One region of the Oceanisphaera sediminis genome, then DNA from elsewhere that is predicted to be linked to it. Evidence: predicted binding sites of a transcription regulator. Region 1 holds the regulator's gene; each other region holds the start of a gene.

Region 1 (10,621 bases):
CCCGCGCCATCGAAAACCAGTGTTATGTGCTGGCGGCGGGCCTCTATGGCGAACAGGGCCAACGACAGACCTGGGGCCATTCGGTGATTCTCGATCCCTGGGGCGAGGTTCAGGCCTGCCTGCCCAATGGCGAGGGACTGGTGGTCGCCCCGCTGGAGCCGGAACGACTGTCACGCATTCGCCGTCAGATGCCGGTTGCACAACATGCCCGCCTGAGCGCGGTTTGGAGAGACAAGCATGAGTATTGAACAGATTAATCGCAGCCTGCTGATCCCGAACGAACTGGATATGGCGCTGCTGGACGCCCAGCTGGCCCGACTGAGCCGGCATCAGATCGATTTTGCCGATCTCTATTTTCAGAACAGTGTGCACGAGTCCTGGGTGCTGGAAGACGGCATCGTCAAGGATGGCAGTTACAACATAGAGCAGGGGGTAGGTGTGCGGGCGGTCAGCGGTGAAAAGACCGGTTTCGCCTACTCCGACGAACTAACGGCAACGGCGCTCGATCAAGCGGTGAGCGCCGCCCGGGGCATTGCCGAACAGGGCGGCGATGGTCGCTTCCAGATTGGCCGCGAACGCGCCATTGCGCCGCGTTATTTTGGTCTCAACCCGCTCGATACCCTGACCCGGGAGCAGAAGATTGCCCTGTTGCAGCAGATGGATGCTTTCGCCCGTAGCCTGGATCCGGCGGTCACCCAGGTGATTGCCTCCATTTCCGGTGTGTATGAAGAGATACTGGTGATGGCTACCGATGGCACCCTGGCCACCGATTTGCGCCCGCTGGTGCGGCTGAACTGTTCGGTGCTGGTGGAGCGCAAGGGGCGGCGCGAACGGGGTGGCAGCGGTGGCGGCGGCCGGGTCGGCTACGACTATTTTCTGGAAGAGCTGGACGGCCAGCCCAGAGCCATGAGCTATGTGAAAGAAGCGGTACGTCAGGCGCTGGTCAATCTGGAAGCGATAGACGCTCCGGCCGGTACCATGCCGGTGGTGCTGGGCGCCGGCTGGCCCGGTGTCTTGCTGCACGAGGCGGTGGGACACGGACTGGAAGGCGACTTCAACCGCAAGGGCTCCTCCGCCTACGCCGGTCGTATCGGCGAACAGGTCGCCTCCGGTTTGTGCACCATAGTGGATGACGGCACCCTGGCCAACCGCCGCGGCTCGCTGACCATCGACGATGAAGGTACCGAAAGCGCTTATAACGTGCTGATCGAAAACGGCACGCTCAAGGGCTACATGCAGGACAAGCTCAATGCCCGGCTGATGGGCGTAGCGCCCACCGGCAACGGCCGGCGGGAGTCTTATGCTCATCTGCCGATGCCGCGGATGACCAACACCTATATGTTGCCGGGCGAGACACCGCCGGAAGAGATCATCCGCAGCGTGAAGAAGGGCATCTATGCGCCCAACTTCGGCGGTGGTCAGGTGGATATTACCTCCGGACGCTTCGTGTTTTCCGCCTCCGAGGCCTATCTCATCGAAGACGGCAAGCTGACCGCGCCAATCAAGGGTGCCACCCTGATAGGCAATGGTCCCGAGGCCATGAGCCAGGTGTCCATGGTCGGTAACGATCTGGCGCTGGATGCCGGTGTAGGTGTGTGTGGCAAGGAAGGCCAGAGCGTACCGGTGGGTGTCGGTCAGCCAACCCTCAAGCTGGATCGAATGACGGTGGGTGGTACTCAGTAAGCTCTCTGGTTGATTATCAACCTGATTGTTAACCATAGGTTAACGGTTTTTTTCTGTGCGATTCGGGGCCGATGCGGTGTCTAATGTTTGCTGAGTCACGTGAATGCGTGGAAGCAAACTGGAGGCGATAATGATGAAAACATTGCTATCGATAGCCTTTGCCTCTGTTCTAGGGTTGATGTTGATGCCGGCTCAGGCCGGTTCGGTGCTAAATGTGCAGCAGCCTGTAGTGCAGGAAATGGCAAGCAGGGGCGACGGTGTTGATGCCCGTGAATGTGCCAAGTTACGTAAAATGGGTAAAAAACCGGCGGGTATGTGTTTTTAACTGCCGAGCCTATTAATAACAACGGGAGCCCAGGCTCCCGTTGTGCTGTCTGCATCTTCATTCCGGTGTGGCAGTAATTACGAAGGGTCTGAGCCCAGGGTCTGTTTCAGATACTGGAACAGCTCGCGGTAGGCCTGGGGGGGCAGACCGGCAGCCAGCTCCTTGCGGCCCTGACGCGCCAGCTGGCGCAGCTTTTGCCGATCCAGATTGCGGTGCTCGGCCAGCAGGGCATTGACGCCCTTGTCGCCTTCCTTGATCAGCCGGTCACGCCACAGTTCCAGCTTATGGAAATGGGCATTGGCAACGGCACTCTTGTGCTCGAAGCCCGCCAATGCTTTCTGGATATCGGTGACGTCCCGAGTGCGCATCAGCTTGCCGATATAGGACATGTGGCGGCGCAGACCTTCCCGCTTGTTGTGAAGCTTGTGTGCCAGCTCTATGGCTTCCAGCAAATCTTCGTCCAGTGGCACCTTGGCCAGTTCGTGAGGCTGAAGCTTGACCAGCGACTCCCCCAGTTTTTGCAGGGCGCGGCTTTCCCGCTTCATCTCGCTTTTACTGACCCATTCGATTTCATCATCGTGGCCGTTGGGGGCGTCGTGCTGGCTCATAGTTTTTCCGTCTCGATTAACATATACATATATATTACCAGCTTCTCCCAAGGCGCGCAGGGGTCTGTTATGCTAACTCCAAACTGAGCCAGCGATGTGAATCATGACCCCAGCAGAAATTCAAACCGAACAGCGCCAGCTAGAGCTGGCCGTAGAGCAGGCCCTGGACAGCGCCAAACGACTGGGCGCCGACAGCGCCGAAGTGTCCATCAGCAAGCAGACCGGGCTTTCGGTCAACACCCGTAACGGTGAACTGGAAAATATCGAGTTCAACAAGGACGGTGCCTTAGGGATCGCCGTCTACCGGGATGGCCGCAAGGGCTCGGCCTCCACGTCCGATTTGCGCCCCGATGCCATCACCCGCACCGTGGCGGCGGCGCTGGATATTTCCCGTTATACCACCGCCGATCCCTTCGCCGGCATCGCCGATGCCGATACCCTGGCCTGGGATGCACCGGAGCTTGAGTTGTGTTTTCCTCGTCAGCTTGAGCCTGCCGACGGTATCGAACTGGCCCTGCGCTGCGAGCAGCAGGCGCTGGGCCGGGATCCTCGTATCAAGCAGTCGGACGGCGCCAGCTTTTCCAGTAATCTGGGCATCAAGGTTTACGGTAACAGTCACGGCTTCATCAAGGGTTACGCCGGTAGCCGCTTCGGCATGAGCTGCGTGCTGATCGGCGAGCAGGATGGCGACATGCAGCGGGAGTACGGCTATACCTCGGCGCGCAGCTTCGGGGATCTCTGGACGCCCGAGCAGGTGGCGGACGAAGCGGTCAGCCGTACCCTGGGCCGCCTGGGCGGTCGTAAAATCGACACCACCCGGGCGCCGGTGCTGTTTCATCCGGATGTGGCCGCCAGCCTGTTCGGTCATCTGGTGATGGGGATCAGCGGCGGTAACCTGTATCGCCAGTCTTCCTTTCTGCTCGATGCGCTGGGCGAGCGGATTTTCCCCGACTGGTTCGACATTCACGAACAGCCGCATCTGCACAAGGGGCTGGCCAGCTCGCCGTTTGATAACGAAGGGGTGCGTACTCAAGAGCGCCACATCATCGAAAAGGGTGAGCTTAAAACCTACCTGTTGACCAGCTATTCGGCCCGCAAGCTCGGCATGGCGCTGACCGGACACGCCGGCGGTATTCACAACTGGACGGTGGCGAACAGCGGCCAGAGCCTGGAGCAGTTGCTGAAGATGATGGGTACCGGTCTGTTGGTAACCGAGATGATGGGCCAGGGCGTGAATATCGTTACCGGTGACTATTCCCGTGGCGCGGCCGGTTTCTGGGTGGAAAACGGCGAAATCGCCTATCCGGTGGAAGAGATCACCATCGCCGGTAATCTGAAGCAGATGTTTGCGGGCATTCAGGCCATCGGCACCGACGTGGAAACCCGTTCCAGCCTGCAGACCGGCTCTGTACTGATCGACGAGATGAAAATCGCCGGACAGTAACTGCAGGGAATTGGGATTAGGGACTGGAAGTTCGGGAGCGAGTCCCTAATCACCAGTTCCCGTTCCCTCCTTCTTACCAGGAGCCTGGGTTGGGAGCTGCGCTTATCGCCAATCTACTGCTATTCCCTATTCCCGGTCAGTGCAGCAGGATCAGGGTCGAGAGACCCAGGAAGGAGAACAGACCGACGATGTCGGTGACGGTGGTCAGGGCCATGGAGCCGGCCAGCGCCGGGTCGATATTGAGCTTGCGCATCACCAGCGGAATGGCGGCGCCGGCCAGCCCCGCGACCGACAGATTGATAAACATGGCCGAGGCCAGTACCAGGCCTATCTCCCAGCTGCCTTTCCACAGACTCACCACTACCGCCACCATCACCGCCCACAGCAGACCGTTGAACAGCCCCACCAGCGCTTCCTTGGTCAGCAGCCAACGGGCGTTGCTGTCGCCGATATGGCCGACCGCCATGCCGCGGATCACCAATGCCAGGGTCTGATTGCCGGCGATACCGCCCATGGAGGGCACTATGGTCATCAGAATCGCCAGAGTAGCCAGCTGTGACAGGGTTTCCTCGAACATGTTGGAGACGCTGGCGGCGAGCAGGGCCGAGCCCAGGTTGACGGTGAGCCAGATGGAACGACGGCGGGCACTGGTCAGTACCGGCGCGAAGGTATCTTCGTCATCGTCCATCTTGGCCATGCCCATCATCGAGTGTTCGCCTTCCTCTCGAATGATGTCCACCACGTCATCGATGGTGATACGGCCCAGCAACTGATAGTCCTCATCGACCACCGGCGCCGACAGCCAGTCGTGACGCTCGAACAGGTTGGCCACGTCGGTGTCGGTCATGGTCAGCGGTATGGCTTCCACCTGGGTATCCATGGCCTCGGCAACCGTGGTGGCCGGATCCTGCACCACCAGACTGGCGAGGGAAATATCGCCCAGCAGCCGGTTATTCTGATCGACCACATAAAGCGTATCGGTGCCCTCCGGCAGTTCGGTATGCAGGCGCAGGTAGCGCAGTACCACCTCGATGCTGACATCGGCCCGCAGGGTGATGAACTCGGTATTCATGATGGAGCCGGCGGTGTCTTCCGGATACGACAGCGCCTGCTGGGCCCGCTGCCGATCCTGCTCATCCATCTGGGTAAGTACCTGATTGAACAGCTGCTCGGGCAGATCCCGCAGTACATAGGCCAGATCGTCCGACTCCATGTCTTCCAGTGCGGCGGCCAGTTTGCCCGGATCCATCAGCCGGATGATGCCGTCTCTGACTTCCTCCGACAGCTCTTCCAGGATTTCGCCGTATTCATCCGGGTCGATCAGCTGCCACAATACCTTGCGACTGGGAGAGGGAGAGGACTCCAGCAGCCAGGCGACGTCGCCGGGGCGCATCTGTTGCAGCATGCGGCGAACGTGCACGAACATGCCGCTGTTCAGCGCCTGGGTAATGGTGTCCAGATGATCCTGCGTTCTTGGCTTTTCTAATGATTCTGTCATCCGGACTCCAGCCTTCTGCGGGGGGAAGGCGATAGGGGAATTATTCTGATTCGTTGAAGCGGTCGGCGACCAGGCGGGAGACGGCGTTCATGGCTGCTTCTGCATCCGGCCCTTCGGCAACGACGCGAATGGCGTGCCCTTGGGCGGTTTCCAGCATCAGCAAGCCCATGACGCTGTTGGCCGGGGCCTGTTTTTCCTGGTTGCAAACGGTCACGGTGGCATCGAATTGCTGGGTTAACTGTACCAGCTGAATGGCGGCTCGGGCATGGAGCCCGAGCTTGTTGACGATTTGCAGATCCCGCTCGATTCTAGTCATGTTGCTTTTCCAGGGTCCGGTGGCGCAGTTGTACGCTTTTGCCCATTTGCCGGAATATCTGTGCGAGCTGCTCGACGATATACACGGATCTGTGCTTGCCACCGGTACAACCGATGGCGACGGTCACGTAACTGCGGTTGTTGCGTTCCAGGTGCGGCATCCAGGTGACCAGCAGGTTTTCAATCTGCCACAGGTATTTGGTGACCTCGGGCTGGCTGCTCAGGTAGCTGGCGACCGGCTCGTCCTGGCCGCTGAAAGGGCGCAACTCGGCTATCCAGTGGGGGTTGGGCAGAAAGCGGGCATCGAACACGAAATCCGCATCCTGAGAAATACCGTATTTGTAGCCGAAAGACTCGAATACCCAGTTCAGTTCCCGTTCCTTCTTGCCGAGAATACGGGCGCGGATAATTTCGCTCAGATCGTGAATACTGAGATCGGAAGTGTCGATACGCAGATCGGCGGTGGAAGACAGAGGCGCCAGCAGGTGGGTTTCCTGACGGATGGCTTCGTCCAGGGTCAGGCTGTGACGAGACAAGGGGTGCAGCCGGCGAGTGTCGCCGAAGCGACGGATCAGGGCGGCATTGTCCGCGTCGATAAAAATACTGGACAGGCTGACCCCTTCCATGGCGCCGATGTCGGCCAGACAGGCTTCCAGTTTGTCGGCACTGTCGGGCAGGTTGCGTACATCGATGCTGACCGCCACCTCACCGGGTTCGCGCCGACGCATCTGTACCAGCTCGGGCAGCAGCTCGACGGGCAGGTTGTCGACACAGTAATAACCCAGATCCTCGAGCACACGCAGGGCCACGGTTTTACCCGAGCCCGAACGACCACTGACGATCACCAGCTGCATATTGTTCTCCTCAGGAAGACACCATGATGTGATAGAGCTCGTCATCGCTGCCGGCCTGGCGCAACTGCTTGCAGACCTGTTTGTTGCTGAGCTTTTCGGCAATCAATGACAGCGTCTTGAGATGCTGCTTACATTCTTGTTCCGGTACCAGCAGGGCGAATACCAGGCCTACGGGCTGATTGTCAATGGCATCAAACTCCACCGGCTCGGCAAAGGTGAGTAGCACCGCCGTCGCCTGGTTGTCATTGCTGATACGGCCATGGGGAATGGCAATACCGTTGCCGATGCCGGTGCTGCCCATTTTTTCCCGGGCCAGCAGGCAGTCGAACAGCTGCTGGCTGCTGATATCGAGATGCAGGGCGGCCAGCTCGCTGATGATTTCGAGAGCTCGTTTTTTGCTCGTGCAGGGGACTGCACTGCGGGTGCAGTCCCTGCTCAGTATGTCGGCGACTTCCATGGTTATTTTTGCTTGAGCTTCTCTTTGTGTTTGATGATCTGGCGATCGAGCTTGTCGATCAAGCCATCGATGGCGGCGTACATGTCGTCATGTTGGGCGTTGGCAAAAATTTCACCGCCGCTGAGATGCATTTTGGCTTCGGCCACCTGCTGCAATTTTTCCAGGGTGAGGACGACGTGTACATTGGTGATGTTGTCGAAGTGACGCTCCAGTCGGGCAAACTTGCTGTTCACATAGTCACGCAGGGAATCGGTGACTTCTACATGGTGTCCAGTCAGATTTATTTGCATATCGTCTTCCTTCTAGATCTGCCTTTACATCAGGCGCTTACGCTGATTGGAAGGGGGGATGGCCAGCGACTCCCGGTACTTGGCGATGGTCCGCCTGGCCACCTGTATCCCCTGTTCGGCCAGCAACTGGGCAATTTTACTGTCGCTCAGTGGCTTGGCCGGGTTTTCCGCACCGACCAGTTTCCTGATCAGGGCGCGAATTGCCGTCGACGAACATTCTCCGCCACTGTCGGTACCCACATGGCTGGAGAAAAAATACTTCAGCTCGAACACCCCTCTGGGGGTATGCATGAATTTCTGCGTGGTCACTCGGGAGATGGTGGATTCGTGCATTTCCACCGCTTCGGCCACATCATTCAGCACCATCGGCTTCATGGCCTCGGGCCCGTACTCAAAGAATGCCTGTTGTTGTTCAACAATACAATTGGCAACCTTGAGCAAGGTCTCATTTCGGCTTTCCAGGCTCTTGATAAACCATTTGGCATCCTGCAAATGGTTACGAATAAACTGGCCGTCTTCACTGTTTCTGGGCTGGCGCGCCATGGCGGCGTAGGTCTGATTCAGCCGTACCTTGGGCATGGCGTCATGATTGAGTTCGGCAACCCAGACGTCCTGGCGTTTGGTCACCACCACATCCGGGATCACGTACTCGGAACTGCTCTGAATCACGCTGTTGCCGGGCCTGGGCTCCAGCTGCTGGATCAGGGCCAGCACATCCCTGAGTTCTTCTTCCTTCAGCCTGGTTTTACGTTGCAGGGTGCGATAGTCCCGGTTGCCGAGCAGATCCATGTGTTGCTCAAGCACCAGACGGGCCTCGTTCAGCCAGGGAGTGTCGGCGGGAAAGTGCTCGAGTTGAATGCGCAGGCATTCCTGCACGCTGCGGGCGGCGACGCCGACAGGGTCGAAGTGCTGAATGCGCTTCAACACCGCTTCCACCTCGTCTGCCTCGATTTCCTGGTCGCCACCGGAGACGGCGGCGAGGATATCTTCCAGATCCTGGGTCAGATAACCGGCGTCATCGATGGCGTCGATAATGGCCAGGGCGATGGCCTGATCGGTTTCACTAAAGGGGGTCAGCTGCATCTGCCACAGCAGGTAATCCTGCAGCGTTTCGGTGGTTTCTCCCTGATAGACGGTATCTTCCATTCCTTCGGGCAGGCCGCCGTTACCACTGCTGCCGGAGGAGGCGGTATAGATATCATCCCAATGAGTGTCCATCGGCAGTTCGTCGGACAGCTGGCTTTGCTCCATGGAGGTATCGGCAGCCATTTGCTCGTCGCTGCCACCGTCGGCCACTTCTATGCTGTCCGGCTCTTCCTGCTCCAGCAGGGGATTGTTTTCCAGGGCCAGCTGAATTTCCTGCTGCAGCTCCAGGCTCGACAGCTGCAGCAGGCGAATGGCCTGTTGCAGCTGGGGGGTCATGGTCAGTTGCTGCCCCAGACGTAACTGAAGAGTTGGCTTCATTGTAGAAAAGTCCTTCTATGTCAACCGCATGGGTCTTCAGCGGGCCAGCTCAGAGGCTGAATTGTTCACCAAGATAGACTTTCTTGACCTGCTCGTTCGCGAGTATTTCGGTCGGTGTGCCGGCGGCGATACGATGACCGTGGCTGACAATGTAGGCCCGTTCGCAGACATCGAGGGTCTCACGCACGTTATGGTCGGTAATCAGCACGCCCAGGCCGCGATCACGCAGGTGCAGGATGATTTTCTTGATATCGATCACCGAGATGGGATCGACCCCGGCGAAGGGCTCATCCAGCAGAATGAAACGCGGATCGGCCGCCAGCGCCCGGGCTATTTCCACCCGGCGGCGCTCGCCACCGGACAGGCTCATGCCGGCGCTGTCGCGGATATGAGTGATATTGAACTCTTCCAGCAACTGCTCCATTTTTTCGTCGCGGCCGGCGGCATCCAGATCCTGGCGGGTTTCGAGCACCGCCATCAGGTTGTCGGCCACGCTCAGGCGCCGAAAAATGGACGCTTCCTGGGGCAGGTAACCGATACCGGCCCGGGCTCGCACATGCATGGGCTCATGGCTGATGTCCTGTTCGTCGATGGTGATGCTGCCGGCATCGCGCTGTACCAGGCCCACTATCATGTAGAAGGAGGTGGTCTTGCCGGCGCCGTTGGGACCGAGCAGGCCGACGATCTGACCGGTGTTGACGGTCAGGCTGACATCGGCCACCACCTGGCGGCCCTTGTAACTTTTCTGCAGCCCGCGGGCTTTCAGTGTTGCCATGATCAGTTCTGCGTCTCTTTTTTATTTATGTCCTGCAGTTGTTCGGGCAGAAAAATGGTGGTGACGCGGTCTTTTCCGCCCTGGCTTTCGGCTTCCATCTGCTCCTTGTCGATATGGTAGCGGATTCGGTAGCCGGTCACGATATTGTCGTTTTGCGTGAGCTTCGCTTCCTTCAGCAGGGTGATGGTGCGTGCCTTCATATCGTAGTGGATTTCCCGGGCCTCGGCCTTGACCGGCTGGCCGCTGTCGAGCACCTGATAGTAGGTGGCCGGTGCGCCGTGGGCGGTCATCGATTGCAGGCCCTGGTCGTTGCGGATCACCACCAGTTTGTCGGCCTGCACATCCATGGTGCCTTGTTTGACCACGACCCGATCGCTGAAGGTGACCTTGTTGTCGACCAGCTCCACCAGCTGACGACCGGCATCGATGGTCACCGGCTGGTTGAAGTCTGCCTCTTTGGCCTCGGCCAGACTCAGGCCGAGGGCCAGCAGGCCACCGATGCTAAGGAGTAAAGTAGGTTGCCCGGGTTTCATGCAGTAATTCCACCGTTTGTTGATCAAGCTTGCCCAGCAGCCCCTGGCCCTGGGCCTGATAAGTGGGGCTGTTCAGTTGTACGTTCCGGTTGGATCGCAGCTGATTCTTAATAAAATCCAGTTCCAGATATTCGGTGGTCAGGGTTCTCACCAGGGCATCCGGTTGCAGCCCCCGGCCGACCACGGTGCCGTTCAGTACCGCGTTATCATTGGTGTTGAGCATGCCCTCGTCACCGCTCAGCCGCCATTGGGGCTGGCCATCGGGCGAATAGAGCAAGATAACAGGTTTTTCCATCAGGGTCATGGCCAGCGGTTGGTAGTACTCCGCATATTCCGCATCCAGTCCGCGGTAGGGCAGACCCAGCTGGTTGTATT
Region 2 (10,621 bases), on a different contig from region 1:
GTAGCAGTGGCTGCGTAACCAGCCGGGATGAAAGCGACTGACATGACCGTCAGTATCCCACTGGATATGCAGATAGCCTTCGTCCAGCTGCGCCTCTACCGGCCGAATAGACAACGGCACATCACAAATCTCGAACAGCTGCTCCCGGGTCAGGGACGACACGCAGCTGGTGCACGGGCAATTGTCCCGCAGCCACAGATAATGAAATTCGCTCTCGTGGCCATCGTCCCAGACCAGACGCAGAGAGTCCGGCCCCGTCTCGATACTCAGCGGCTGGTGGGTCACCGGATACGTGCCGTAGCCGGCGATGTCGAAGGTGGCGCTGTTGTCAATCATGTGGGGGTCTCCAACCTGGTGGCAGCTGTTCGGGTGACAGCATTGGCGACCATGTTAAGGCGAAACCCCGGTACGGTGATGTTGCCAGGTCGACAGGCTATAGGCATCAGGCGACAACCCGGGTGTCGGCAGATATGGCTCCAGTGGAGGATGCAGGACATTGCCCAAATAGATCACTGCCTGTCATGTCGCACTCGGAACAGTCGGTGGGCAGCAGGACGCCCAGGCATAAACCAATGTCGTATCGGGCATATTTCATACAGGGTTTAGCTGTTGTTATAGAGGCCGGTTTTTGCTCATAACGACAGCCCACTGCCGTTATGGACAAAATCTGTACCGGCAAGCGGCGGGCCTTCAGGATCTTAGGCCTCCGTTGCCGCTAGATGTTTATTAACCCGACGGAGATCTTGTCCTATGTTAGGCAAAGATGGACTTTTGAAAGGAATGAGCCCGGCGGCGACGATCAGTTCCATGATTATCGTTACCTTGTTTGTAATGGGAGGTGCCTTTTTCCCCGAGGCGGCCGCCACCCTGTTTGACGGCATATCGGGAGCGCTCCTCACTCACTTCAAATGGTATTACATCGCCATATTGTCGTTGATGCTGGTGTTCTGTGTGGTGCTGGCCTTCAGCCGTTTTGGCAGCCTGCGCCTGGGAGCCGATGACTCCCGCCCGGAATACAGCCTGGGTACCTGGTTTGCCATGTTGTTCAGTGCCGGCATGGGCACCGGCCTGGTGTTCTGGGCGATTGCCGAACCCATCTACCATTTTCAGAGCAACCCCTTCATTACCGAAGGCATGACGCCGGAGGCGGCCGAAGTGGCCATGCGCCTGACCTTCTTCCACTGGGGCCTGCATCCCTGGGCCATCTATGTGGTAGTGGGTCTGTCCCTGGCCTACTTCTCCTACCGCAAGGGGTTGCCACTGACCATTCGCTCCGCGCTCTATCCGTTGATCGGTCAGCGCATCTATGGCTGGATGGGTCACACCGTGGATACCCTGGCGGTGTTCGGTACCATCTTCGGGGTAGCGACCTCCCTCGGCTTCGGGGTGTCCCAGATCAATACCGGCCTGAATCACCTGTTCGGCATGGAAATCGGTACCAGCAGTCAGTTGATCCTGATCGCGGTGATCTCGCTGATTGCCACCGTGTCGGTGCTATCCGGACTGGGCCGGGGCGTAAAATGGCTGTCGGTGATCAACATGTGGTTGAGCGCCGTCATCCTGCTGTTCCTGCTGTGTTATGGCCCCACCCGTTACCTGCTGCTGAGCTATGTGCAGGGCCTCGGTGATTACCTGACCCATGTGGTTGGTCTGAGCACCTGGACCGATGCCACCAAAGACAGTCAGTGGCAGTCCTGGTGGACGGTATTCTACTGGGCCTGGTGGATGTCCTGGTCACCCTTCGTCGGCATGTTTATCGCCCGCATCTCCAAGGGGCGTACCGTGCGCGAGTTTATCTGCGGCGTGATGCTGGTACCGACCCTGCTCGGTCTGCTCTGGCTGACCCTGTTCGGTGGTACCGCCCTCTATCTGGAGCTGAACCATACGGTCACCAATGCGGCCGGAGAAGCGGTCGCGGCCGTGGGGCAGGCCGGTATCGTGACGGCGGTGGCTGATGACGTCACCTCGTCGCTGTATGCGACCCTGGAGCTGCTGGACGGCGGTACCATGGGTACCCTGGCTTCGGTGCTGGCAACCCTGCTGGTGGCGCTCTACTTCATTACCTCCGCCGACTCCGGCACCCTGGTGGTGACCACCATACTGTCGCTGGGCAATGAACATCCGCCGCGCGGTCAGCGGGTGCTGTGGGGCGTGGCGGTGGCGGCGGTGGCGGCCATCCTGATGCTGGCCGGTGGTCTCAAGGCAGTGCAGACCGCGGCCATTATCGCCGCCTTCCCGTTCTCGTTCGTTATCCTGGTAATGATGTGGGGCCTGTACCGCGGCCTGCACGAGGAGGTGCCGGTCACTCAGCCGGTGACGGTCGACACACCGGTCACCATAGAGGTGCCGGTGAAGGTGCCGCCGGCATCCTGACCGGTCATTGTTACCCTCATCCTGAGCGACATGAAATAAGGGGCGAAAGCCCCTTTATTATGCCTGTTATCGAAGCCGTGCTGCCCCCGGTTGGTGCAGTATCGGCCGTTCGGGCAGGCAGGATCGTGAAAAGTGACGATTTATTATAAAAAACCCTCGGCAAACAGCTGTTTGCCGAGGGTTTTTTTATCTTTTTTGAGCGTAAGAGAGTGGCGCGTATCTTGCTGGTGAGTAGTAAGGGAAGGTGTGATGTTTTCAGGCGCTTCCGGGGCAGGGCGGTGGCAACCGAGTCTGTGAGTTTGGCCACGATGACGGAATTATCATGGCTTGGTCACAAGTTATCACCGAACGCCTGAAAATTGCCGCTCTACAGGTTTCCGAAATCTCACTTATGGTATATGTTTCGCAAATGTGTTTATTTATTATTTAAATGAGCACTTTTTGTTATCGAGTTGATGTCGTGTTAACAGGATCCCGGTGAGATATTGCAGGGACCAGGAGCAAGCGCAATGAGCCAGATACAACGTGTTGGTTTCCTACTGATAGATAACTTCACCATGATTTCCCTTGCCTCGGCCATCGAGCCGCTGCGCATGGCCAATCAACTGTCGGGCAAGCCGCTCTATGAATGGGTGATGCTGACCGAAACCGGGGCACCGGTGCGGGCCAGTGATCATTTGCTGGTAACGCCGGATCACAGTATTCAGGACTGCGGTCATCTGGACATGATGATCCTCTGTGGTGGGGTAGGAGTGGTTAATGCCCGCAGCCGGGCCTTGCGTACCTGGGTGCAGCAGTTGGCCAGGCGCAAGGTCAAGCTGGGGGCGGTCTGCACCGGCAGTTATTTGCTGGCCGATGCCGGCGTACTGACCGGCTATCGTTGTACCCTGCATTGGGAATACATGGCGTCGTTCAAGGAAGCTTTCCCCAAGCTGGAAACCAGCAGCGCCCTCTATTGCATAGACCGGGATCGGCTGACCAGCAGCGGCGGAACCGTACCGATGGACATGATGCTGCACCTGATCGAAAAAGAGCATTCCAGCGCCCTGAGTACCGCCATTTGTGACATGTTCCTGTGCGAGCGTATCCGCGAGGGGCAGGAAGAGCAGCGGGTGCCGCTGCGCCATATGGTGGGCACGACCCAACCCAAACTGGCCGAGGTAGTGGCACTGATGGGGGCCAACCTGGAAGAGCCGATCACGCTGAATGAGCTGGCCTGCTACGTGGGCTTGTCCCGGCGTCAGGTTGAGCGACTGTTTCAGCGGCATGTGAAATGTTCGCCTTCCCGCTATTACCTCAACCTGCGCCTGACGCGGGCCCGGCAACTGCTGCGTCAGACCTCGCTGTCCATTATCGACATCGCCACCGCCTGCGGCTTTGTGTCTACGCCCCATTTCAGCAAATGTTACCGGGAGAACTTCGGCGTGCCGCCGCGGGATGACCGCAGCGGCAGAGCCAAGCCCAAACCGACGCTGGATACCCCCATACTGCCGGGTTTGGTCATGAACATGCAGCTGGACATGGCGCGGGGAGAGCCTACCTTCGCCTCGGTGACCCTGTAGCTTTTTCCTTGAAGTGAATTCCCATCTTATCGTCATGCCCGCGAAGGCGGGCATCCAGGGCAGGGAGCATCGGCCTGACCACGGTGTCCGGTCTGCTGGGGCGCATGGACTCCCGCCTTAAATGATGTCGGGCCACAGATCCCGCCAGTCAGGGTTGTGTTCTTCAATCAACCTTAGCTTCCAGGCGCGGTTCCATTTCTTGAGTTGTTTCTCGCGGCTAATCGCTGTGTACATATCCGCATGAAGTTCGAAGTACACCAATATATGTAATGCGTAGCGGGCGCTAAACCCGGCTACTTCTTCCTGCTTGTGTTGCCATATACGCTGTACCAGATTGCTGGTCACGCCAATATACAGGGTGCCGTTTCTATTATTGGTCAGCATGTAGACGGCGGGCTGTTTGGACATGGTGATAACCATTCTGAAAACGGTACTTCCAAGCTTAGCGATAAAATGACAAGCAACCGGCGTTCATGGATCTCGCTCCCAATATGTTTTTCTTCAAGGTTCCTTTTCACCCTTTCACCCTCGTTATGCCTGTTTTTCTTGTCATGCTCGCGAAGGCGGGCATCCAGGGCTGGGAGCATCGGCCTGACCACGGTGCCCGGTCTGCTGGGGCGCATGGACTCCCGCCTTCGCGGGAGTGACGAAAAGAAGTGCGGGAGTGACGAAAAAAGCGTGGAGTGACGTACTTTCGTGGCAGGGGTGACAGTGTCGTCACTGCAGTGACGTTTTTGGCTATGTGGTCGTCGTTTTCAGCCAGTGTACACACAGAGCCGCGGGCTAGACTGCCCTTGAATCCGGTGGTCTCCATGCCACCAGCCACATTTACTCAAGGAAGGTCTGGCCATGCAAAATGCAGCTGAACTACATAACCAGGCGGTCGTGATCGACGGCCTGATCATCGCCAACTGGGGGCGGGAACTGTTTGAAGACATGCGTCGTGGCGGGCTCACCGCGGCCAACTGTACCGTGTCGGTATGGGAAGGCTTTCAGGGCACCGTTAACAACATCGCCGCCTTCAACCGTCATTTCCAGGAGCATGCCGACCTGATCCGTCCGGTGCGCACCACCGCCGATATTCTCAAAGCCAAGGAAGAGGGCCGTACCGGCGTGATCCTCGGTTTCCAGAATGCCCATGCCTTCGAAGACCAGCTGGGTTATGTGGAAATCTTCAAGCAGCTGGGTGTGGGCATAGTGCAGATGGCCTACAACACCCAGAACCTGGTGGGCACCGGCTGTTACGAACGTGACGGCGGCCTGTCCGGCTTTGGCCGTGAAGTGGTGGCCGAAATGAACCGGGTCGGCATCATGTGCGACCTGTCCCACGTGGGTGCCCAGACTTCCAAGGAAGTGATTCTCGAGTCCAAGAAGCCGGTGTGTTATTCCCACTGTCTGCCGGCCGGCCTGAAGGACCACCCGCGCAACAAGTCCGACGAAGAGCTGCGCTTCATCGCCGATCACGGCGGCTTCGTCGGTGTCACCATGTTTGCCCCCTTCCTGAAGAACGGCATCAACTCCACCATCGACGACTATGTCGAGGCCATCGCCTATGTGATGGAGCGGGTCGGGGAAGATGCCATCGGTATCGGTACCGACTTTACCCAGGGTCACGATCAGAACTTCTTCGAATGGCTGACCCACGACAAGGGCTATGCCCGCCGTCTGACCCGCTTCGGCGACATCATCAACCCCGAGGGTATTCGTACCATAGGTGAATTCCCCAATCTGACCGAAGCCCTGCTGCGTCATGGTTTCTCTCCGCGTCAGGTAGAGAAAGTCATGGGCGGCAACTGGATGCGTGTGCTGAAAGACGTCTGGGGCGCATAAGCCATAACAAGGAAGCAAGGAGAATCACAATGTCAGTACATGCACCCGAAATGCCGATTGAAGTGAACAGTGAGACCGGCGTCTGGACCACGGACGCGCTGCCCATGCTGTATGTGCCGCGTCACTTCTTCGTCAACAACCACATGGCGATTGAAGAAGAGCTGGGCCCGGAACGTTACGCCGAAATTCTGTACAAGGCCGGTTACAAGTCTGCCTGGCACTGGTGCGAGAAAGAGGCCGAGTGTCACGGGCTCAGCGGTGATGCGGTATTCGAGCATTACATGAAGCGCCTGTCTCAGCGTGGCTGGGGGCTGTTTTCCATCGAAAACCTGGATATTGCCGCGGGCACCGCCCGGGTACGGCTGGATCATTCCGCCTTCGTCTACCAGTACGGCAAGGTGGATCGCATGGTGGATTACATGTTTACCGGTTGGTTTGCCGGTGCCGTGGACCAGATTGCCGAAAGCCAGGGGTTGTCGGTGCGCACCGTCGCCCGCCAGACCCAGAGTGGCGCCCAGACCGGCTGTGATTACGGCCTGTTCGAGGTCAGCCCGATTTAAGGTGCGCCGCCTGCGCTTGGCGGTAGAAGGTGTGACACGCCGACACGCCGTAAACCCGTCCATGGGGGCTCCACTGCGCCATCCCTGGCGCAGAGGGTCGGCTTAGTCATCACCTTCCACCGCCTGCGTGGTCATCGCGACAGGATAGTAGTTATCGGCGGGCCGGTTGCCGGCCGCCAGACAAGTCAGCAGAGGGATCCAGGATGGGACAGTTCGACGCCTTGCTTCAACCCATGAATATCAACAAACTCACCATCCGTAACCGGGTAGTGAGTACGGCCCATGCCGAGGTGCATGCCACCGACGGCGGCATGACCACAGAACGTTACGTCAAATATTACGAAGAAAAGGCCAAGGGCGGCCTGGGCCTGGCCATCTGCGGCGGCTCCAGCGTGGTGTCCATCGACAGCCCGCAGGAATGGTGGAGTTCGGTCAACCTGACCACCGATAGCATCATCCCCTATTTCAAGAATTTGTCTGAGGCCATGCACAGGCATGGCGCCAAGATCATGATTCAGATCACCCACATGGGCCGACGTTCCCGCTGGGACGGTTATAACTGGAGCACCCTGCTGTCGCCTTCTGGCATCCGCGAGCCGGTGCACCGCGCCACCTGCAAGACCATAGAGCCGGAAGATATCCAGCGTATCATCGGCGATTACGCCCAGGCCGCCCGTCGCGCCAAGGAAGGCGGGCTGGACGGCGTTGAAATTTCCGCCGTGCACCAGCACCTGATCGATCAGTTCTGGAGCCCGCGGGTCAACAAGCGCACCGACGAGTGGGGTGGCAGCTTCGAAAATCGCATGCGCTTCGGCCTGGAAGTGATCAAGGCGGTGCGTGCCGAGGTGGGTCGCGACTTTGCCGTGGGCATGCGCATCTGTGGTGACGAGTTTCACCCGGACGGCCTCAGCCACGACGACATGAAGCAGATTGCCAAGTATTACGACGATACCGGCCTGCTCGACTTCTTCGGCGTGATCGGTTCCGGCTGCGATACCCACAACACCCTGGCCAACGTCATCCCGAACATGAGCTATCCGCCCGAGCCTTTCCTGCACCTGGCGGCGGGCATCAAGGAAGTGGTGACGGTGCCGGTGATCCATGCCCAGAACATCAAGGATCCCACCCAGGCGCAGCGTATTATCGAAGGCGGCTATGTCGACTTCGTGGGCATGACCCGGGCGTACATGGCCGACCCGCACCTGATTGCCAAGGTCAAGCTGGACCAGGTCGATCAAATTCGCCAGTGCGTGGGCGCCAACTACTGTATCGACCGTCAGTACCAGGGGCTGGATGTGCTCTGCATCCAGAACGCGGCGATGTCGCGCGAGTCCACCATGCCGCACATTATCGAGCCCACCACCGGCCCCAAACGCAAGGTGGTGGTGGTCGGTGGTGGTCCCGCCGGCATGGAGGCGGCCCGGGTCAGTGCCGAGCGCGGCCATGAGGTGGTGCTATTCGAGAAGGCGCCCGAGCTGGGCGGACAGATCACCCTGGCGGCGAAAGCCCCCCAGCGCGATCAGATTGCCGGCATCACCCGCTGGTTTGCCCTGGAGCTGGCGCGGCTGAAGGTGGATCTGCGCCTGAATACCGCGGCCGATATGCCGGCCATGATGGCGGAAAATCCGGACGTGGTGATCCTGGCGGTGGGCGGTACCCCCTTCATCGACCAGTACCCGGAGTGGGGCGCAGAAGAAGGTCTGGTGGTCAGCAGCTGGGATATTCTGTCGGGCAAGGTGGAGCCGGGCAAGAATGTGCTGGTCTACGACACCATCTGTGAATTCAGCGGCATGTCGGCGGCCGACTATCTGGCGTCCAAGGGCAGCCTGGTGGAAATGCTCACCGACGACATCAAGCCGGGTGCGGCCATCGGCGGTACCACCTTCCCCACTTATTACCGTTCCCTGTACGAGCGCGAGGTGATCATGTCTTCCGACATGGCGCTGCACAATGTGTACCGGGAAGGGGACAAGCTGGTAGCGGTACTCGAAAACGAGTACACCGGCCAGAAGGAAGAGCGGGTGGTGGATCAAATCGTGGTGGAGAACGGTGTTCGTCCCGACGAGCGGCTCTACTACGAGCTGAAGGCCGATTCCGTCAACAAGGGCCAGATCGATCTGGAAGCCCTGTACGCGGCCCAGCCTCAGCCTAGCCTGTCTCACGAGGGGCAGGGGTATCTGCTGTTCCGTATCGGTGACTGCGTGTCTCAGCGCAACACCCATGCCGCCATCTATGACGCCCTGCGCCTGTGCAAGGACTTCTGATCTGAAGGCGCCGGAGCCTGCTCCGGCGCCATGAGGTAAGCCCCTATGTTTGAGCCTGTGATCCCCTATCTGTTATTGCTCGTCTTTGCCTTAGGCCTCGCCGGGGCACTGCGGCGGGTACGTCTGTGGCGCCAGGGACAGCCCAGCCCGGTTTCGTTCTGGCAGGGTCTGGCCGCCATGCCGAGGCGCTATCTGGTTGACCTGCACCATGTGGTGGCCCGTGACAAGTACATGTCCAACACCCATGTGGCCACCGGCGGCGGCTTTGTGCTGGCGCTGGTGCTGGTGGTGCTGGTACATGGTGTTGGTTTGAAGACCGCCTGGCTGACCTGGCCGCTGCTGGCGGCCAGCCTGCTGATGATGACAGGCGCGTTTTTTGTGTGGCTGCGCCGTCGCAAACCGGCCGCCGAGCTGCCCCATTCCCGCCTGTCCAGAGGGCCCTGGCAGCGCCTGCCCAAGAGCCTGATGGCCTTTTCGGTCGGCTTCTTCCTGGCGACCCTGCCGGCGGCGGGCATATTGCCCGAAGGAACCGGCAGCGGCCTGCTGGCCCTGCTGTTGCTTGGCCTCTGTGTCTGGGGCCTGGGCGAAATGGTGTTCGGCATGACCTGGGGCGGCCCCATGAAGCACGCCTTCGCCGGCGCCCTGCATCTGGCGTTTCACCCTCGTCCGGCCCGCTTCGACGGCGGTCGCGACACCGGCCTCAAGGCGCTGGATCTGAACGCCGACAAGCTGGGCGTGGAGAAGGTGACCGATTTCAAGTGGAACCAGCTGCTGAGCTTCGACGCCTGCGTGCAGTGTGGTCGTTGCGAGAGCAAGTGTCCCGCCTTTGCCGCCGGGCAGCCGCTCAACCCGAAGAAGCTGATCCAGGACATGGTGATCTCCATGGCCGCTCAGGAGGAAGTGACCTATCACGGCAGCGGCCACCCGGGTCAGGAAAGCGCCGCCCGCACCGGTTGCCCCGACAAGCCGATAGTGGAAAGCATGCTGGACAGTCAGACCCTGTGGTCCTGCACCACCTGCCGGGCCTGCGTGGAAGAATGCCCCATGATGATCGAGCACGTGGATGCGGTGGTGGACATGCGCCGTTACCTGACCCTGGAGCGCGGTGAAACCCCGGGCAAGGGCCAGGAGGTGCTGGAAAACCTGATCGCCACCGACAACCCGGGCGGCCTGTCGCCGGCCAGCCGCAGCCACTGGGCGGCGGACCTGTCGATTCCCCTGCTCAAGCAGACCAGAGAGACCGATATTCTGTTCTGGGTGGGTGACGGCGCCTTCGACATGCGCAACCAGCGCACTTTGCGTGCCCTGGTCAAGCTGCTCAAGGCGGCGAAGGTGAACGTTGCCTTCCTCGGTGACGAGGAGCTGGACTCGGGTGATCTGGCCCGCCGGCTGGGCGATGAAGCCACCTTCCAGCGTCTGGCCAAAACCAATATCAACACCCTGGGCAAGTACCAGTTCAACCGTATCGTTACCGCCGATCCCCATGCCTTGCAGTGTCTGGGTACCGAATATGCGGAGTTGGGCGGAGACTACAAGGTGGTGCACCACACCGAGCTGCTGGCCGAATTGCATCAGCAGGGGCTGCTGCAGTTCAATGCCAACGGCAACGGGCGCATGACCTATCATGACCCCTGCTATCTGGGCCGGTACAACGGCGTGTATGACGCGCCCCGTTACCTGATCGATCAGCTCGGGTTTGAACGCACCGAGATGGAACGCAGCGGCTTCCGCTCCCGCTGTTGCGGCGGCGGCGGCGGTGCACCGATCACCGATATACCGGGCGAACGCCGTATCGCCGACATGCGCATGGACGACGCCAGGGCGGTGAACGCCGAGGTGATGGCGGTGGCCTGCCCGCAATGTACCCAGATGCTGGAAGGGGTGGTGGAGCCGCGTCCGGAGGTGAAGGATATTGCCGAGCTGCTGCTGGAGGCGCTGATCGTGCCCGGCTCGCAGCCCGCTGCCTCACCAGGGGTGCAGCAACAGCCAAAGGAGGAAGTGGCTCATGTCTGAACTGAATCGTCGTGATCCG
Region 3 (10,621 bases), on a different contig from region 1:
ACAAGCCGTAGCTAAAAGCAACGTGCCGGCGCTGGAAGCTTGCCCGCAGAAACGCGGCGTATGTACCCGCGTATACACCACCACCCCGAAGAAGCCGAACTCCGCACTGCGTAAAGTATGTCGTGTTCGTCTGACCAACGGTTTCGAAGTCAACTCCTACATCGGTGGTGAAGGCCACAACCTGCAGGAGCACTCCGTCGTGCTGATCCGTGGCGGTCGTGTTAAAGATTTGCCCGGTGTGCGTTATCACACCGTACGTGGCGCACTGGACACCTCAGGTGTTTCCGCACGTCGCCAGGCCCGTTCCAAGTACGGTGCCAAGAAGCCCAAGTCTTAATGGTTCTCCGTTAAGTAAGGCCAAACATTTTATTTTTTAACCTGTTGTGTTTTGGGTTATCCCTGAAGTTACGGAGAGTTTGCAATGCCAAGACGTCGCGTAATCGGCCAGCGTAAAATCCTGCCGGATCCCAAGTTCGGATCCGAGCTGCTGGCAAAATTCGTAAACATCGTAATGGTAGATGGTAAGAAATCTACCTCTGAAAAGATTGTTTACGGTGCTCTGGAAATCGTTGCTGACAAGACCAGCAAAGAGCATCTGGCGCTGTTCGAAGAAGCGCTGGACAACATTCGTCCTACTGTTGAAGTTAAATCGCGCCGTGTAGGTGGTTCTACCTACCAGGTGCCGGTTGAAGTACGCCCCGTGCGTCGTAATGCCCTGGCCATGCGCTGGTTGGTAGACGCCGCTCGTAAGCGTGGTGAAAAATCTATGGCTCAGCGTCTGGCTGGCGAGCTGCTGGATGCTTCTGAAAACAAAGGTTCTGCGGTTAAGAAGCGTGAAGACGTGCACCGTATGGCCGAAGCAAACAAAGCGTTTGCCCACTACCGCTGGTAATTGGATGGGTGCGGCATTGCCGCACCCGTTTGATTGCTTACTAAGGACAATCGACCTTAGCAAGAGGATATTATTGTGGCTCGTACAACTCCCATTGAGCGTTACCGCAACATCGGTATCAGCGCTCACATTGACGCCGGTAAAACGACAACCACCGAACGTGTGCTGTTTTATACCGGTGTAAGCCATAAAATCGGCGAAGTACATGATGGCGCTGCTACCATGGACTGGATGGAGCAGGAACAAGAGCGTGGTATTACCATTACCTCTGCCGCGACTACCTGTTTTTGGGATGGTATGGCGCATCAGTATCCACAGCACCGTATTAATATCATCGACACCCCCGGGCACGTTGACTTCACCATTGAAGTCGAACGGTCCATGCGGGTGCTCGACGGTGCCGTTATGGTCTACTGTGCCGTTGGTGGCGTTCAGCCCCAGTCTGAAACCGTATGGCGTCAGGCCAACAAGTATGCGGTTCCGCGTATTGCGTTCGTCAACAAGATGGACCGTACCGGTGCCAATTTCCTGCGGGTGGTTGAGCAGATCAAGTCACGCCTCAAGGGCGTAGCTGTCCCTGTTCAGCTGCCGATCGGCGCAGAAGAACACTTCACCGGCGTTGTTGACCTCATCAAGATGAAGGCCATCAACTGGAGTGAAGAAGACCACGGTACCACTTTTGTCTACGAAGACATTCCTGCCGACATGCAGGAATTGGCCGACGAATGGCATCAGAACCTGGTTGAGGCTGCAGCCGAGGCCAATGAAGAGTTGATGGACAAGTACCTGGAAGGCGGCGAGCTGTCGGAAGCGGAAATCAAAGCTGCTTTGCGTAGTCGCGTGCTGAACAGCGAAATCATCCTGGTCACCTGTGGCTCTGCGTTCAAGAACAAGGGCGTACAGGCGATGCTGGACGTGGTGATTGACTATCTGCCGTCGCCGGTAGAAGTTCACGCCATCAGTGGTTTGAAAGCAGACGGCGAAACGCCGGACACACGTCCGGCCGACGACGCCGCTCCTTTCTCTGCACTGGCGTTCAAGATTGCGACCGACCCGTTCGTGGGCAACCTGACCTTCTTCCGCGTGTACTCCGGTGTGGTTAACACCGGTGATGCCGTGCTGAACTCGGTCAAGGGCAAGCGTGAGCGTTTCGGTCGTATCGTCCAGATGCATGCCAACAAGCGTGAAGAGATCAAATCCGTTTGTGCCGGTGACATCGCCGCCGCTATCGGTCTGAAAGACGTGACGACCGGTGACACCCTGTGTGCCCCGAACGCGCCTATCATTCTGGAGCGGATGGAGTTTCCGGAACCGGTTATCTCCGTGGCTGTTGAGCCCAGAACCCAGGCCGACCAGGAAAAAATGGGGTTGGCACTGGGTCGTCTGGCGCAGGAAGATCCGTCTTTCCGCGTATGGACCGACGAAGAATCGGGGCAGACCATCATCGCCGGTATGGGCGAGCTGCACCTGGATATTCTCGTTGACCGCATGAAGCGTGAATTCAAGGTAGAAGCCAACGTGGGTAAACCCATGGTTGCCTACCGTGAAAGTATCCGTGACAGCATCGAACAGGAAGGCAAGTTCGTACGCCAGTCCGGAGGCCGTGGTCAGTTTGGTCATGTATGGATCAAGATCGAGCCGCAGGCAGAAGGTACCGGCTACATCTTCGAGAACGCCGTTGTCGGTGGTGTTATTCCCAAGGAATACATCCCGGCAGTAGACAAGGGTATTCAGGAACAGATGAAGCAGGGCGTTCTGGCGGGTTATCCGATCGAAGACATCAAGGTCACTCTGTACGATGGTTCTTATCACGATGTTGACTCTTCTGAAATGGCCTTTAAAATCGCCGGTTCTATGGCGTTTAAAGCGGGCTTCATGAAATGTAATCCCGTGCTGCTTGAACCTGTGATGAAGGTTGAAGTAGAGACGCCGGAAGAGTATATGGGTGATGTTATCGGTGACGTGAATCGTCGTCGTGGTATCATCGAAGGCATGGAAGATGGCCCCTCCGGCAAGGTTATTAATGCCGTGTTGCCGCTGTCTGAAATGTTCGGCTACGCTACAGACCTGCGTTCACAGTCGCAAGGTCGTGCTTCTTACTCCATGGAGTTTGCCAAGTACGCCGAAGTACCTGCCAGCATGGCTGAAGCGATTATTGCTCGTAAAGGTTAACTAATCTTTGTTTAAACTCCCCATCCTTATAATGGGTGGGATCAAACTAGGAAGGACTAGTCCGTGTCTAAAGAAAAATTTGAACGTAACAAACCGCACGTAAACGTAGGTACTATCGGCCACGTTGACCACGGTAAAACCACTCTGACTGCTGCCATCACCAACGTGCTGGCCAAAAAGAACGGCGGTTCCGCCCGCGCATTCGACCAGATCGATAACGCTCCTGAAGAAAAAGCGCGTGGTATCACCATCGCTGCTTCTCACGTTGAGTACGACACTGACACTCGTCACTACGCTCACGTTGACTGCCCTGGACACGCCGATTACGTTAAAAACATGATCACCGGTGCTGCTCAGATGGATGGCGCTATCCTGGTTGTTGCTGCGACCGATGGTCCTATGCCGCAAACTCGTGAGCACATCCTGCTGGCCCGCCAGGTAGGCGTACCTTACATCGTTGTGTTCATGAACAAGTGTGACATGGTTGACGATGAAGAGCTGCTCGAGCTGGTAGAAATGGAAGTTCGTGAACTGCTGTCCGAGTACGACTTCCCGGGCGACGACATTCCGGTTATCCAGGGCTCTGCTCTGAAAGGCCTGGAAGGCGATGCACAGTGGGAAGAGAAAATCATCGAACTGGCCGATGCTCTGGATTCCTACATCCCCGAGCCCGAGCGTGCCGTTGACGGTGCTTTCCTGCTGCCGATCGAGGACGTGTTCTCTATCCAGGGCCGTGGCACCGTTGTTACCGGTCGTGTTGAGCGCGGTATCGTTAAAGTTGGTGAAGAAGTGGAAATCGTTGGTATCAAAGATACCATCAAGACCACTTGTACCGGCGTTGAAATGTTCCGCAAGCTGCTGGACGAAGGTCGTGCTGGTGAGAACGTAGGCGTTCTGCTGCGTGGTACCAAGCGTGAAGACGTTGAGCGTGGTCAGGTTCTGGCCAAGCCGGGTTCAATCAACCCGCACACCGACTTCGAATCCGAAGTATACGTGCTGTCCAAGGAAGAAGGCGGTCGTCACACTCCGTTCTTCAAAGGCTACCGTCCCCAGTTCTACTTCCGTACAACTGACGTGACCGGTACCATCGAACTGCCGGAAGGCGTTGAAATGGTTATGCCTGGCGACAACATCAAAATGGTTGTTAGCCTGATTGCTCCTATCGCGATGGAAGACGGTCTGCGTTTCGCCATCCGTGAAGGTGGCCGTACCGTAGGTGCCGGCGTTGTAGCCAAGATCGTTAAGTAATAACGTTTCTTGATTGCACGAAAAAGGAGGCTTCGGCCTCCTTTTTTCGTTTGGGGGCGCGACGGCAAACCAATAACATCAACATGTGCTAATGTTATTGGTTTGCAATCTGCGGTTAGCGATGTTGCTATCTGAGCCATTCAGTCAATTCACCGAGGTGTTATATGGACATCAAACCGGTTACTTCCTCTTTCTCGGTTGCCGACCAGGTGACCGCAGCCGATTTATCGCAGTTAAAGGCGCTGGGTTACCAGACGCTGATTTGCAACCGGCCCGATGGCGAGGTTGAAGGGCAGCCGGCGGCGGAGGCTCTGGCGGCCGAGGCAAGAGCGCAAGGCTTTGACTGGCACTGGATCCCTATCTCTTCCGGTCACTTTACCGATGAGGCGGTAGCCGACTTTGGTCAGGCGTTGGCCGGTCACGAACCGGTACTGGCCTTCTGCCGAACCGGCACCCGTTCCATTACTCTGTGGGCGTTGGCTCAGGCTGCTGAAAAGCCGGCGGCAGAGTTGCTGGGGCTTGCCGCCGCTGCCGGTTATGACCTGTCGGCTCTGGCACCGCGTCTGAGCGTCGCATCAGCCAAGCGCTAAGTGATGCAGCTGTTGCTTTCAGTCGGCTGCCAGGTGATGACAAGGCCACCCTGTGGCAGAATCCTAGGACGGTAGCGATTGTGATGCAGTCACCGGCTAGGCCCATGTTGGCCGAGTTGAGCGGCGACCCCTTTCTGACCCCGTATCAGGCCTGGAGCGGGGTGACGATACAGCCTGAATATGTGATTTGAGGCGCTTTTTTCAACGAATTATGACTTGCATTGATAACTCATATCATTTAGATTTACCGCATTAACGCGGAGGGTTCATCAATGTATGTGTGTTTGTGCAAGGGCATTACCGACAGCCAGCTGCGTGCGGCGGTGGCAGAAGGCAACACCGAATTCAGAGATCTGAAACAGGAACTCGGTGTGGGGGCCCAATGTGGCAAATGCATCCCGGTTGCCCTGGCCATATTGGCAGAAGAAAATGCCAAGGCACAGCTGTACTATGAAGTGGCCTGAACCTCATCAACCCGCCATGAAAAGCCCCGCAAGGGGCTTTTTTGCGTTTGGGCAAAAGAATCAAAACCCGATTCAGTGTCTGTCCAGTTGCTTGTAGGCGTACTTGGGGCGGTTGTTGAGGATCAGGTGCTTTTGTTCGTCGGTCATGTTCGTGGGGTTCAAACCCAGCACCTTGAAGGTGAGCAGGGGCCGTGCGGCTATGGTAATCATCAAGGGCTTGATGGCGTTGAGGCCTGCTTCTCCGGGTTCACCGAAGGCATAGGTCAGAATGCCCTGCTCCAGCAGATTTTTGACGGCCGGCTCGGTGACCGGCAATTTTATGACGTTTTTCCGTTGCAGTACGAACTCGCGCAGCACCGCCTTTTCGCTGGCGTCCAGGTAGTCCAGTAATTCCTTCAGCAGCTTCTGTTGCATCAAGCGCTGCTTGCGATAAAACACATGCTGAAACAGCATAACGGCGGCGTGGGATAAAAAGTAAGACGCAGACGCCACCATACCCAATACAAACAGCAGCCGATAGTCATTCAGCCAGAGACCGAAAGCACCGGAAAACAGCTGTTCTGGCAGCAGTGTCACCAGCATGCAGCTCAGCAGCAGCCAGCACATAAACCAGTTAAGCGGTGAAACCTGTCTTAAATCCAGCATCTTCTTCTCCACAATCCCGGACGCACCCGTCTGAAGTAGCAAGCATTAAAGCAAAGTGCGTGCCATGAGCCAGGCAAGTGCCATGGCGGGTATGACATCTGGCAGATATGAGGCTGGGCGGGTGGCTGACGTGCAGGGGCTTGCTTGGCGTAAATAAGTGATAAATAAATTACCTTTACGTTAAGTGTGTACAAAATATCTTAACATTGTGTGTATTTTGTGTTTTATTAGTATTCAAATAACCTCTATTGTTACAGTAGACAGGGAGTCCAGGTAAATGAGTACAGTTACACTTGAACAGGCGCTGACCATCACACGTGGTGCCTTGCAGCACGCATTGGAAGTCTCTGCTGCGCCGCTCACCGTTGCCGTGCTGGATAATGCCGGCCGTCTGGTGTCGCTGCAGCGTCAGGACGGCTCCAGCCTGTTGCGCCCCGATATTGCCACCGGCAAAGCCTGGGGCGCGGTTGCGCTGGGCCGCAGTTCTCGCGGTCTGGCAGACGTGGCCGCCGCCAGACCGGCATTTATGGCATCCGTTAACGTGATGGCGGGGGGCAATATCATTCCGGCGGCGGGTGGCGTGCTGATCCGTGATGCACAGAACCAGATTCTGGGTGCGGTAGGCATCAGCGGTGATCAACCCGATGTCGATGAAGCTTGCGCCGTTGCTGGCGTCAAGCTGGCCGAGCTGGTAGCAGATTGCGCCTGAATCTCGGTTTCAGGCAGTCAGCCTGATAAGTAAACCTGTTGTTTTGGTCGAGGGGTAACCTTGGTTACTCGTTTCAGCGCTCACCAGTGTGGGCGCTTTTTTTTTTGCGTTTTTTGCCGAACTACGACCGGAACTCGGGTATGGTTAGTCAATATCACTTCTTATTTTATGGCCTGGAGCCTGAAAATCAGTATGTCCCGGATCAGAGCTAAAAACGAAGAAATCATCATCCGCGCCGCCAGCCGTGTTTTTGCCGAAAACGGTTACGCCGCCACCAAGACCGCCGATATCGCCGTGCTGGCGGAGCTGCCGAAACCCAATATCTACTATTATTTCGGCAGCAAGGAAAAACTCTATCGCGCCGTGCTGGAGAGCGTGACCGAGCCTTTACTGGCGGCCTCGGCACCTTTTATCGAGTATCGGGATCCGGTCATGGCCCTGACGGCCTATATCAAATCCAAGCTGATCATTTCGAAAGACTACCCCTACGCCTCCAAGGTGTTTGCTAATGAAATCATGCATGGCGCCCCGCATCTGCCGGAAGACATCATAGCGCGCCTGAGTGAGCAGACCCGCACCCTGAGCGCCAAACTGACCGACTGGATGGGGCAGGGGCTGATGGCACCGGTCGATGCTCATCATCTGCTGTTCGCCATCTGGGCCTCGACCCAGACCTATGCGGACTTCAACTGGCAGATCACCATGGCACTGGGCAAGCAGGAGCTGGACGAGCAGGACTTCGAGCGGGCCGCTCAATTGATTACCCGGCTGGTGATTGGCGGCTGTGAGGTACAATCCCTGCCAACCACCTGATAACGACTTGCCTGTTACCTTGCGACCTCGATGACGTCAGTACCTTGTACTGACGTCATTTTTTTCATCTGTCATGACTTCTTTTCACCCGCCGTTATCTGGCGCCGTTCCCGCTACACTTTATATAAAGGACGAAAAAACTCGCCGCCGTAACCTGAGCACATGCCTGATAAATACTCATTGGTGACAATGGATTAACGGCCCCTGATGCAAGATTCAGGTTATCCGTCGGTAAAATATTTGTTGACTCTTTGGTCAGGTTTAACTTTAATTACACATGAAGATATTATTATTCCGCTGGTCGGTAATGTGTGCGATGTACTCGCTGAAGGAGGCAAGCCTTGATTAAGTTTCTGCTTAACCAGGAGGTGCGGGAGGAAAAAGACCTGTCGCCCAATATGACGGTGCTCAATTATCTGCGCACTCGCGTGGGTAAAAACGGCACCAAGGAAGGATGTGCATCCGGTGACTGCGGCGCCTGCACCGTGGTGCTGGGCGAACGCGAAGGCGAGCACATCCGTTATCAAACGGTGAATTCCTGCCTGACGTTCGTGTCGACATTGCACGGCAAGCAGCTGATCACGGTGGAAGACCTCAAGTCGCAAGACGGCAGCCTGCATCCGGTACAACAGGCGATGGTGGACTTTCACGGTTCCCAGTGTGGCTTCTGTACTCCGGGTTTCATCATGTCGATGTTTGCCCTGAGCAAGAACAAGCCCTCGGCCGACAAGCACGACATTCTCGAGGCCCTGGCCGGCAACCTGTGCCGTTGCACCGGTTATCGCCCCATCGTCGATGCCGCCAGGGCCATCGCCGAACAACCGCAACTGGCCGATGATTTTTCCCGCTACGAGTCCGAGGTGCTGGCCCGGCTCGATCAGATCCAGACCGATACCCTGGTTACCCTTAACGGAAACGGAAAGGTGTGCTACTCGCCCAGCAGCAGTGATGAAGTGGCGGCGCTGCTGGTTCAGCATCCGGGTGCCCGTCTGCTGGCCGGCGGCACCGACCTGGCGCTGGAAGTGACCCAGTTCTACCGCGAACTGCCGAAGATGATTTATGTGGGCAATGTGGCCGACATGAAACAGCTGAAAGAAGACGACCAACAGCTGGTGATTGGCGCGGCCCGCAGCCTGAGCGACAGTTACGAGGCGCTGAGTCGGGTCTTTCCCGACTTCGGCGAGCTGCTGCACCGCTTTGCCTCGCTGCAGATCCGTAATCAGGGCACCCTGGGCGGCAACGTCGGCAACGCCTCGCCCATCGGTGATGCACCGCCGGTGCTGATGGCGCTCGATGCCCGCCTGGTGCTGCGTAAGGGCGACCGTCGTCGGGAGCTGCCCATCGAAGCCTATTTCCTCGGCTACAAGGTGACCGCGCTGGAAGAGGGCGAGTTTATCGAGCAGATCATCGTGCCCAAACCGAAGGCCAATCAGCACTTCAGAGTCTACAAGTTGTCCAAAAGATTGGATGACGATATTTCTGCGGTGTGTGGCGCCTTCAATCTGACCATTGCAGGCGGCGTGGTGACCGATGCCCGCATCGGCTTCGGCGGCATGGCGGCGGTACCCAAACGTGCCTCTGCCTGCGAGCAGGCCCTGCTCGGCCAGTCCTGGAATCACGCCACCGTCAAGGCGGCGATGCAGGCGCTGACCGGTGATTTCGAGCCGCTGTCCGACTTCAGGGCCAGCAAGGAATACCGCAGCAAAACCGCCAGCAACCTGCTCTACAAGTTTTTTATCGAGCAGCAGAGCCTGAAACTGGAAACCAGGGTGACGTCTTATGTCTAACAAGCCAATGAACACACTGACCATCGACGAGATGATGGAGCGGGTCAAACAGAGCCTGCAAACCGGCGTGGGCAAGAGCGTGCCCCACGACAGCGCCGCCATGCAGGTGGCCGGTGAGGCCCAGTACATCGACGACCGGCTGGAGTTCCCCAATCAGCTGCATCTGTATGCGCGGCTGTCGGAGCGGGCCCATGCCCGTATTACCAGACTCGATGTGGCTCCCTGCTACCGGTTTGACGGTGTAACCATCGCCATTACCGCCAAAGACGTGCCCGGGGAGCTGGATATAGGCCCGGTACTGGCCGGCGATCCGCTGCTGGCCGACGGCAAGGTCGAATACCTGGGCCAGCCGATACTGGCGGTGGCGGCCAAAGATCTGGAAACCGCACGCAAGGCGGCGATGGCGGCCATTGTCGAATACGAAGATTTGCCGCCGGTGCTGTCGGTGGAAGAAGCGCTGGAAAAAGAGCTGTTCGTGACCGAAAGCCACAAGCAGCAACGGGGTGACTCCGCCGCCGGTCTAAAGCGCGCCAAGCATGTGATTGAGGGCAGCCTGCATATCGGCGGCCAGGAACACTTCTATCTGGAAACCCAGGTCAGCTCGGTGGTGCCCACCGAAGACGGCGGCATGATGGTGTTTACCTCCAGCCAGAACCCGACCGAGGTGCAGAAGCTGGTGGCCGGCGTGCTGGACGTGCCGATGCACAAGGTGGTGATCGACATGCGCCGCATGGGCGGCGGCTTCGGCGGCAAGGAAACCCAGGCTGCCGGACCCGCCTGCATGGCGGCGGTGGTGGCACGGCTCACCGGTCGCCCCACCAAGATGCGTCTGCCGCGGGTCGAAGACATGACGATGACCGGCAAGCGTCATCCCTTCTTCAACCAGTACAAGATCGGCTTCGATGATAACGGCCGCATCGAGGCGTCGGAAATCATCGTCGCCGGTAACTGCGGCTATTCGCCGGATCTGTCGTCCTCGATTGTCGACCGGGCCATGTTCCACTCGGACAACGCCTATTATCTGGGTGACGCTACCGTTATCGGCCACCGCTGCAAGACCAACACCGCCTCCAACACCGCCTATCGTGGTTTCGGTGGTCCCCAGGGCATGATGACGATCGAGCATGTGATGGACGAGATCGCCTCGAAGCTTGGCAAGGATCCGCTGGAGATCCGCAAGATCAACTTCTACGGCAAGGACGACCGCAACGTTACCCATTATCACCAGCCGGTGGAGCACAATATTATTCACGAGCTGGTGGCGGATCTGGAGCTGTCTTCCGAATACGCCAGCCGGCGCG

Evidence for each region. Region 1 encodes sigma-54, which starts transcription at its own class of promoters, with help from an activator protein. Its sites were predicted from a motif close to TGGCACNGTTTTNGCTT; they were not measured.
Region 2: gbdR (choline metabolism transcriptional regulator GbdR) is a predicted target of sigma-54. The motif match lies at 2,584-2,600, and genes of this name have one in related genera.
Region 3: ABD827_RS06845 (superinfection exclusion B family protein) is a predicted target of sigma-54. The motif match lies at 6,060-6,076, and genes of this name have one in related genera.

What each region holds. Positions count from the first base shown of each region.
Region 1 covers NZ_BAABDS010000038.1:42,377-52,997, forward strand. The annotation lists gene ABD827_RS12645 (carbon-nitrogen hydrolase family protein) at 1-248, shown strand, start outside; gene tldD (metalloprotease TldD) at 238-1,683, shown strand; gene ABD827_RS12655 (hypothetical protein) at 1,814-2,008, shown strand; gene yjgA (ribosome biogenesis factor YjgA) at 2,086-2,616, opposite strand; gene pmbA (metalloprotease PmbA) at 2,720-4,060, shown strand; gene mgtE (magnesium transporter) at 4,197-5,558, opposite strand; gene ABD827_RS12675 (HPr family phosphocarrier protein) at 5,599-5,874, opposite strand; gene rapZ (RNase adapter RapZ) at 5,867-6,727, opposite strand; gene ptsN (PTS IIA-like nitrogen regulatory protein PtsN) at 6,738-7,184, opposite strand; gene hpf (ribosome hibernation promoting factor) at 7,187-7,474, opposite strand; gene ABD827_RS12695 (RNA polymerase factor sigma-54) at 7,499-8,938, opposite strand; gene lptB (LPS export ABC transporter ATP-binding protein) at 8,988-9,713, opposite strand; gene lptA (lipopolysaccharide transport periplasmic protein LptA) at 9,716-10,246, opposite strand; gene lptC (LPS export ABC transporter periplasmic protein LptC) at 10,215-10,621, opposite strand, start outside.
Region 2 covers NZ_BAABDS010000012.1:8,983-19,603, reverse strand. The annotation lists gene ABD827_RS05380 (gamma-butyrobetaine dioxygenase) at 1-336, opposite strand, end outside; gene ABD827_RS05375 (BCCT family transporter) at 751-2,373, shown strand; gene gbdR (choline metabolism transcriptional regulator GbdR) at 2,883-3,935, shown strand; gene ABD827_RS05365 (GIY-YIG nuclease family protein) at 4,053-4,343, opposite strand; gene ABD827_RS05360 (dipeptidase) at 4,785-5,765, shown strand; gene ABD827_RS05355 (DUF5943 domain-containing protein) at 5,795-6,325, shown strand; gene dgcA (dimethylglycine demethylation protein DgcA) at 6,529-8,589, shown strand; gene ABD827_RS05345 ((Fe-S)-binding protein) at 8,635-10,602, shown strand; gene etfA (electron transfer flavoprotein subunit alpha) at 10,595-10,621, shown strand, end outside.
Region 3 covers NZ_BAABDS010000019.1:17,015-27,635, forward strand. The annotation lists gene rpsL (30S ribosomal protein S12) at 1-337, shown strand, start outside; gene rpsG (30S ribosomal protein S7) at 422-892, shown strand; gene fusA (elongation factor G) at 968-3,064, shown strand; gene tuf (elongation factor Tu) at 3,128-4,312, shown strand; gene ABD827_RS06835 (protein tyrosine phosphatase family protein) at 4,477-4,902, shown strand; gene ABD827_RS06840 (bacterioferritin-associated ferredoxin) at 5,175-5,366, shown strand; gene ABD827_RS06845 (superinfection exclusion B family protein) at 5,439-6,011, opposite strand; gene ABD827_RS06850 (GlcG/HbpS family heme-binding protein) at 6,289-6,720, shown strand; gene ABD827_RS06855 (TetR/AcrR family transcriptional regulator) at 6,913-7,533, shown strand; gene xdhA (xanthine dehydrogenase small subunit) at 7,875-9,320, shown strand; gene xdhB (xanthine dehydrogenase molybdopterin binding subunit) at 9,313-10,621, shown strand, end outside.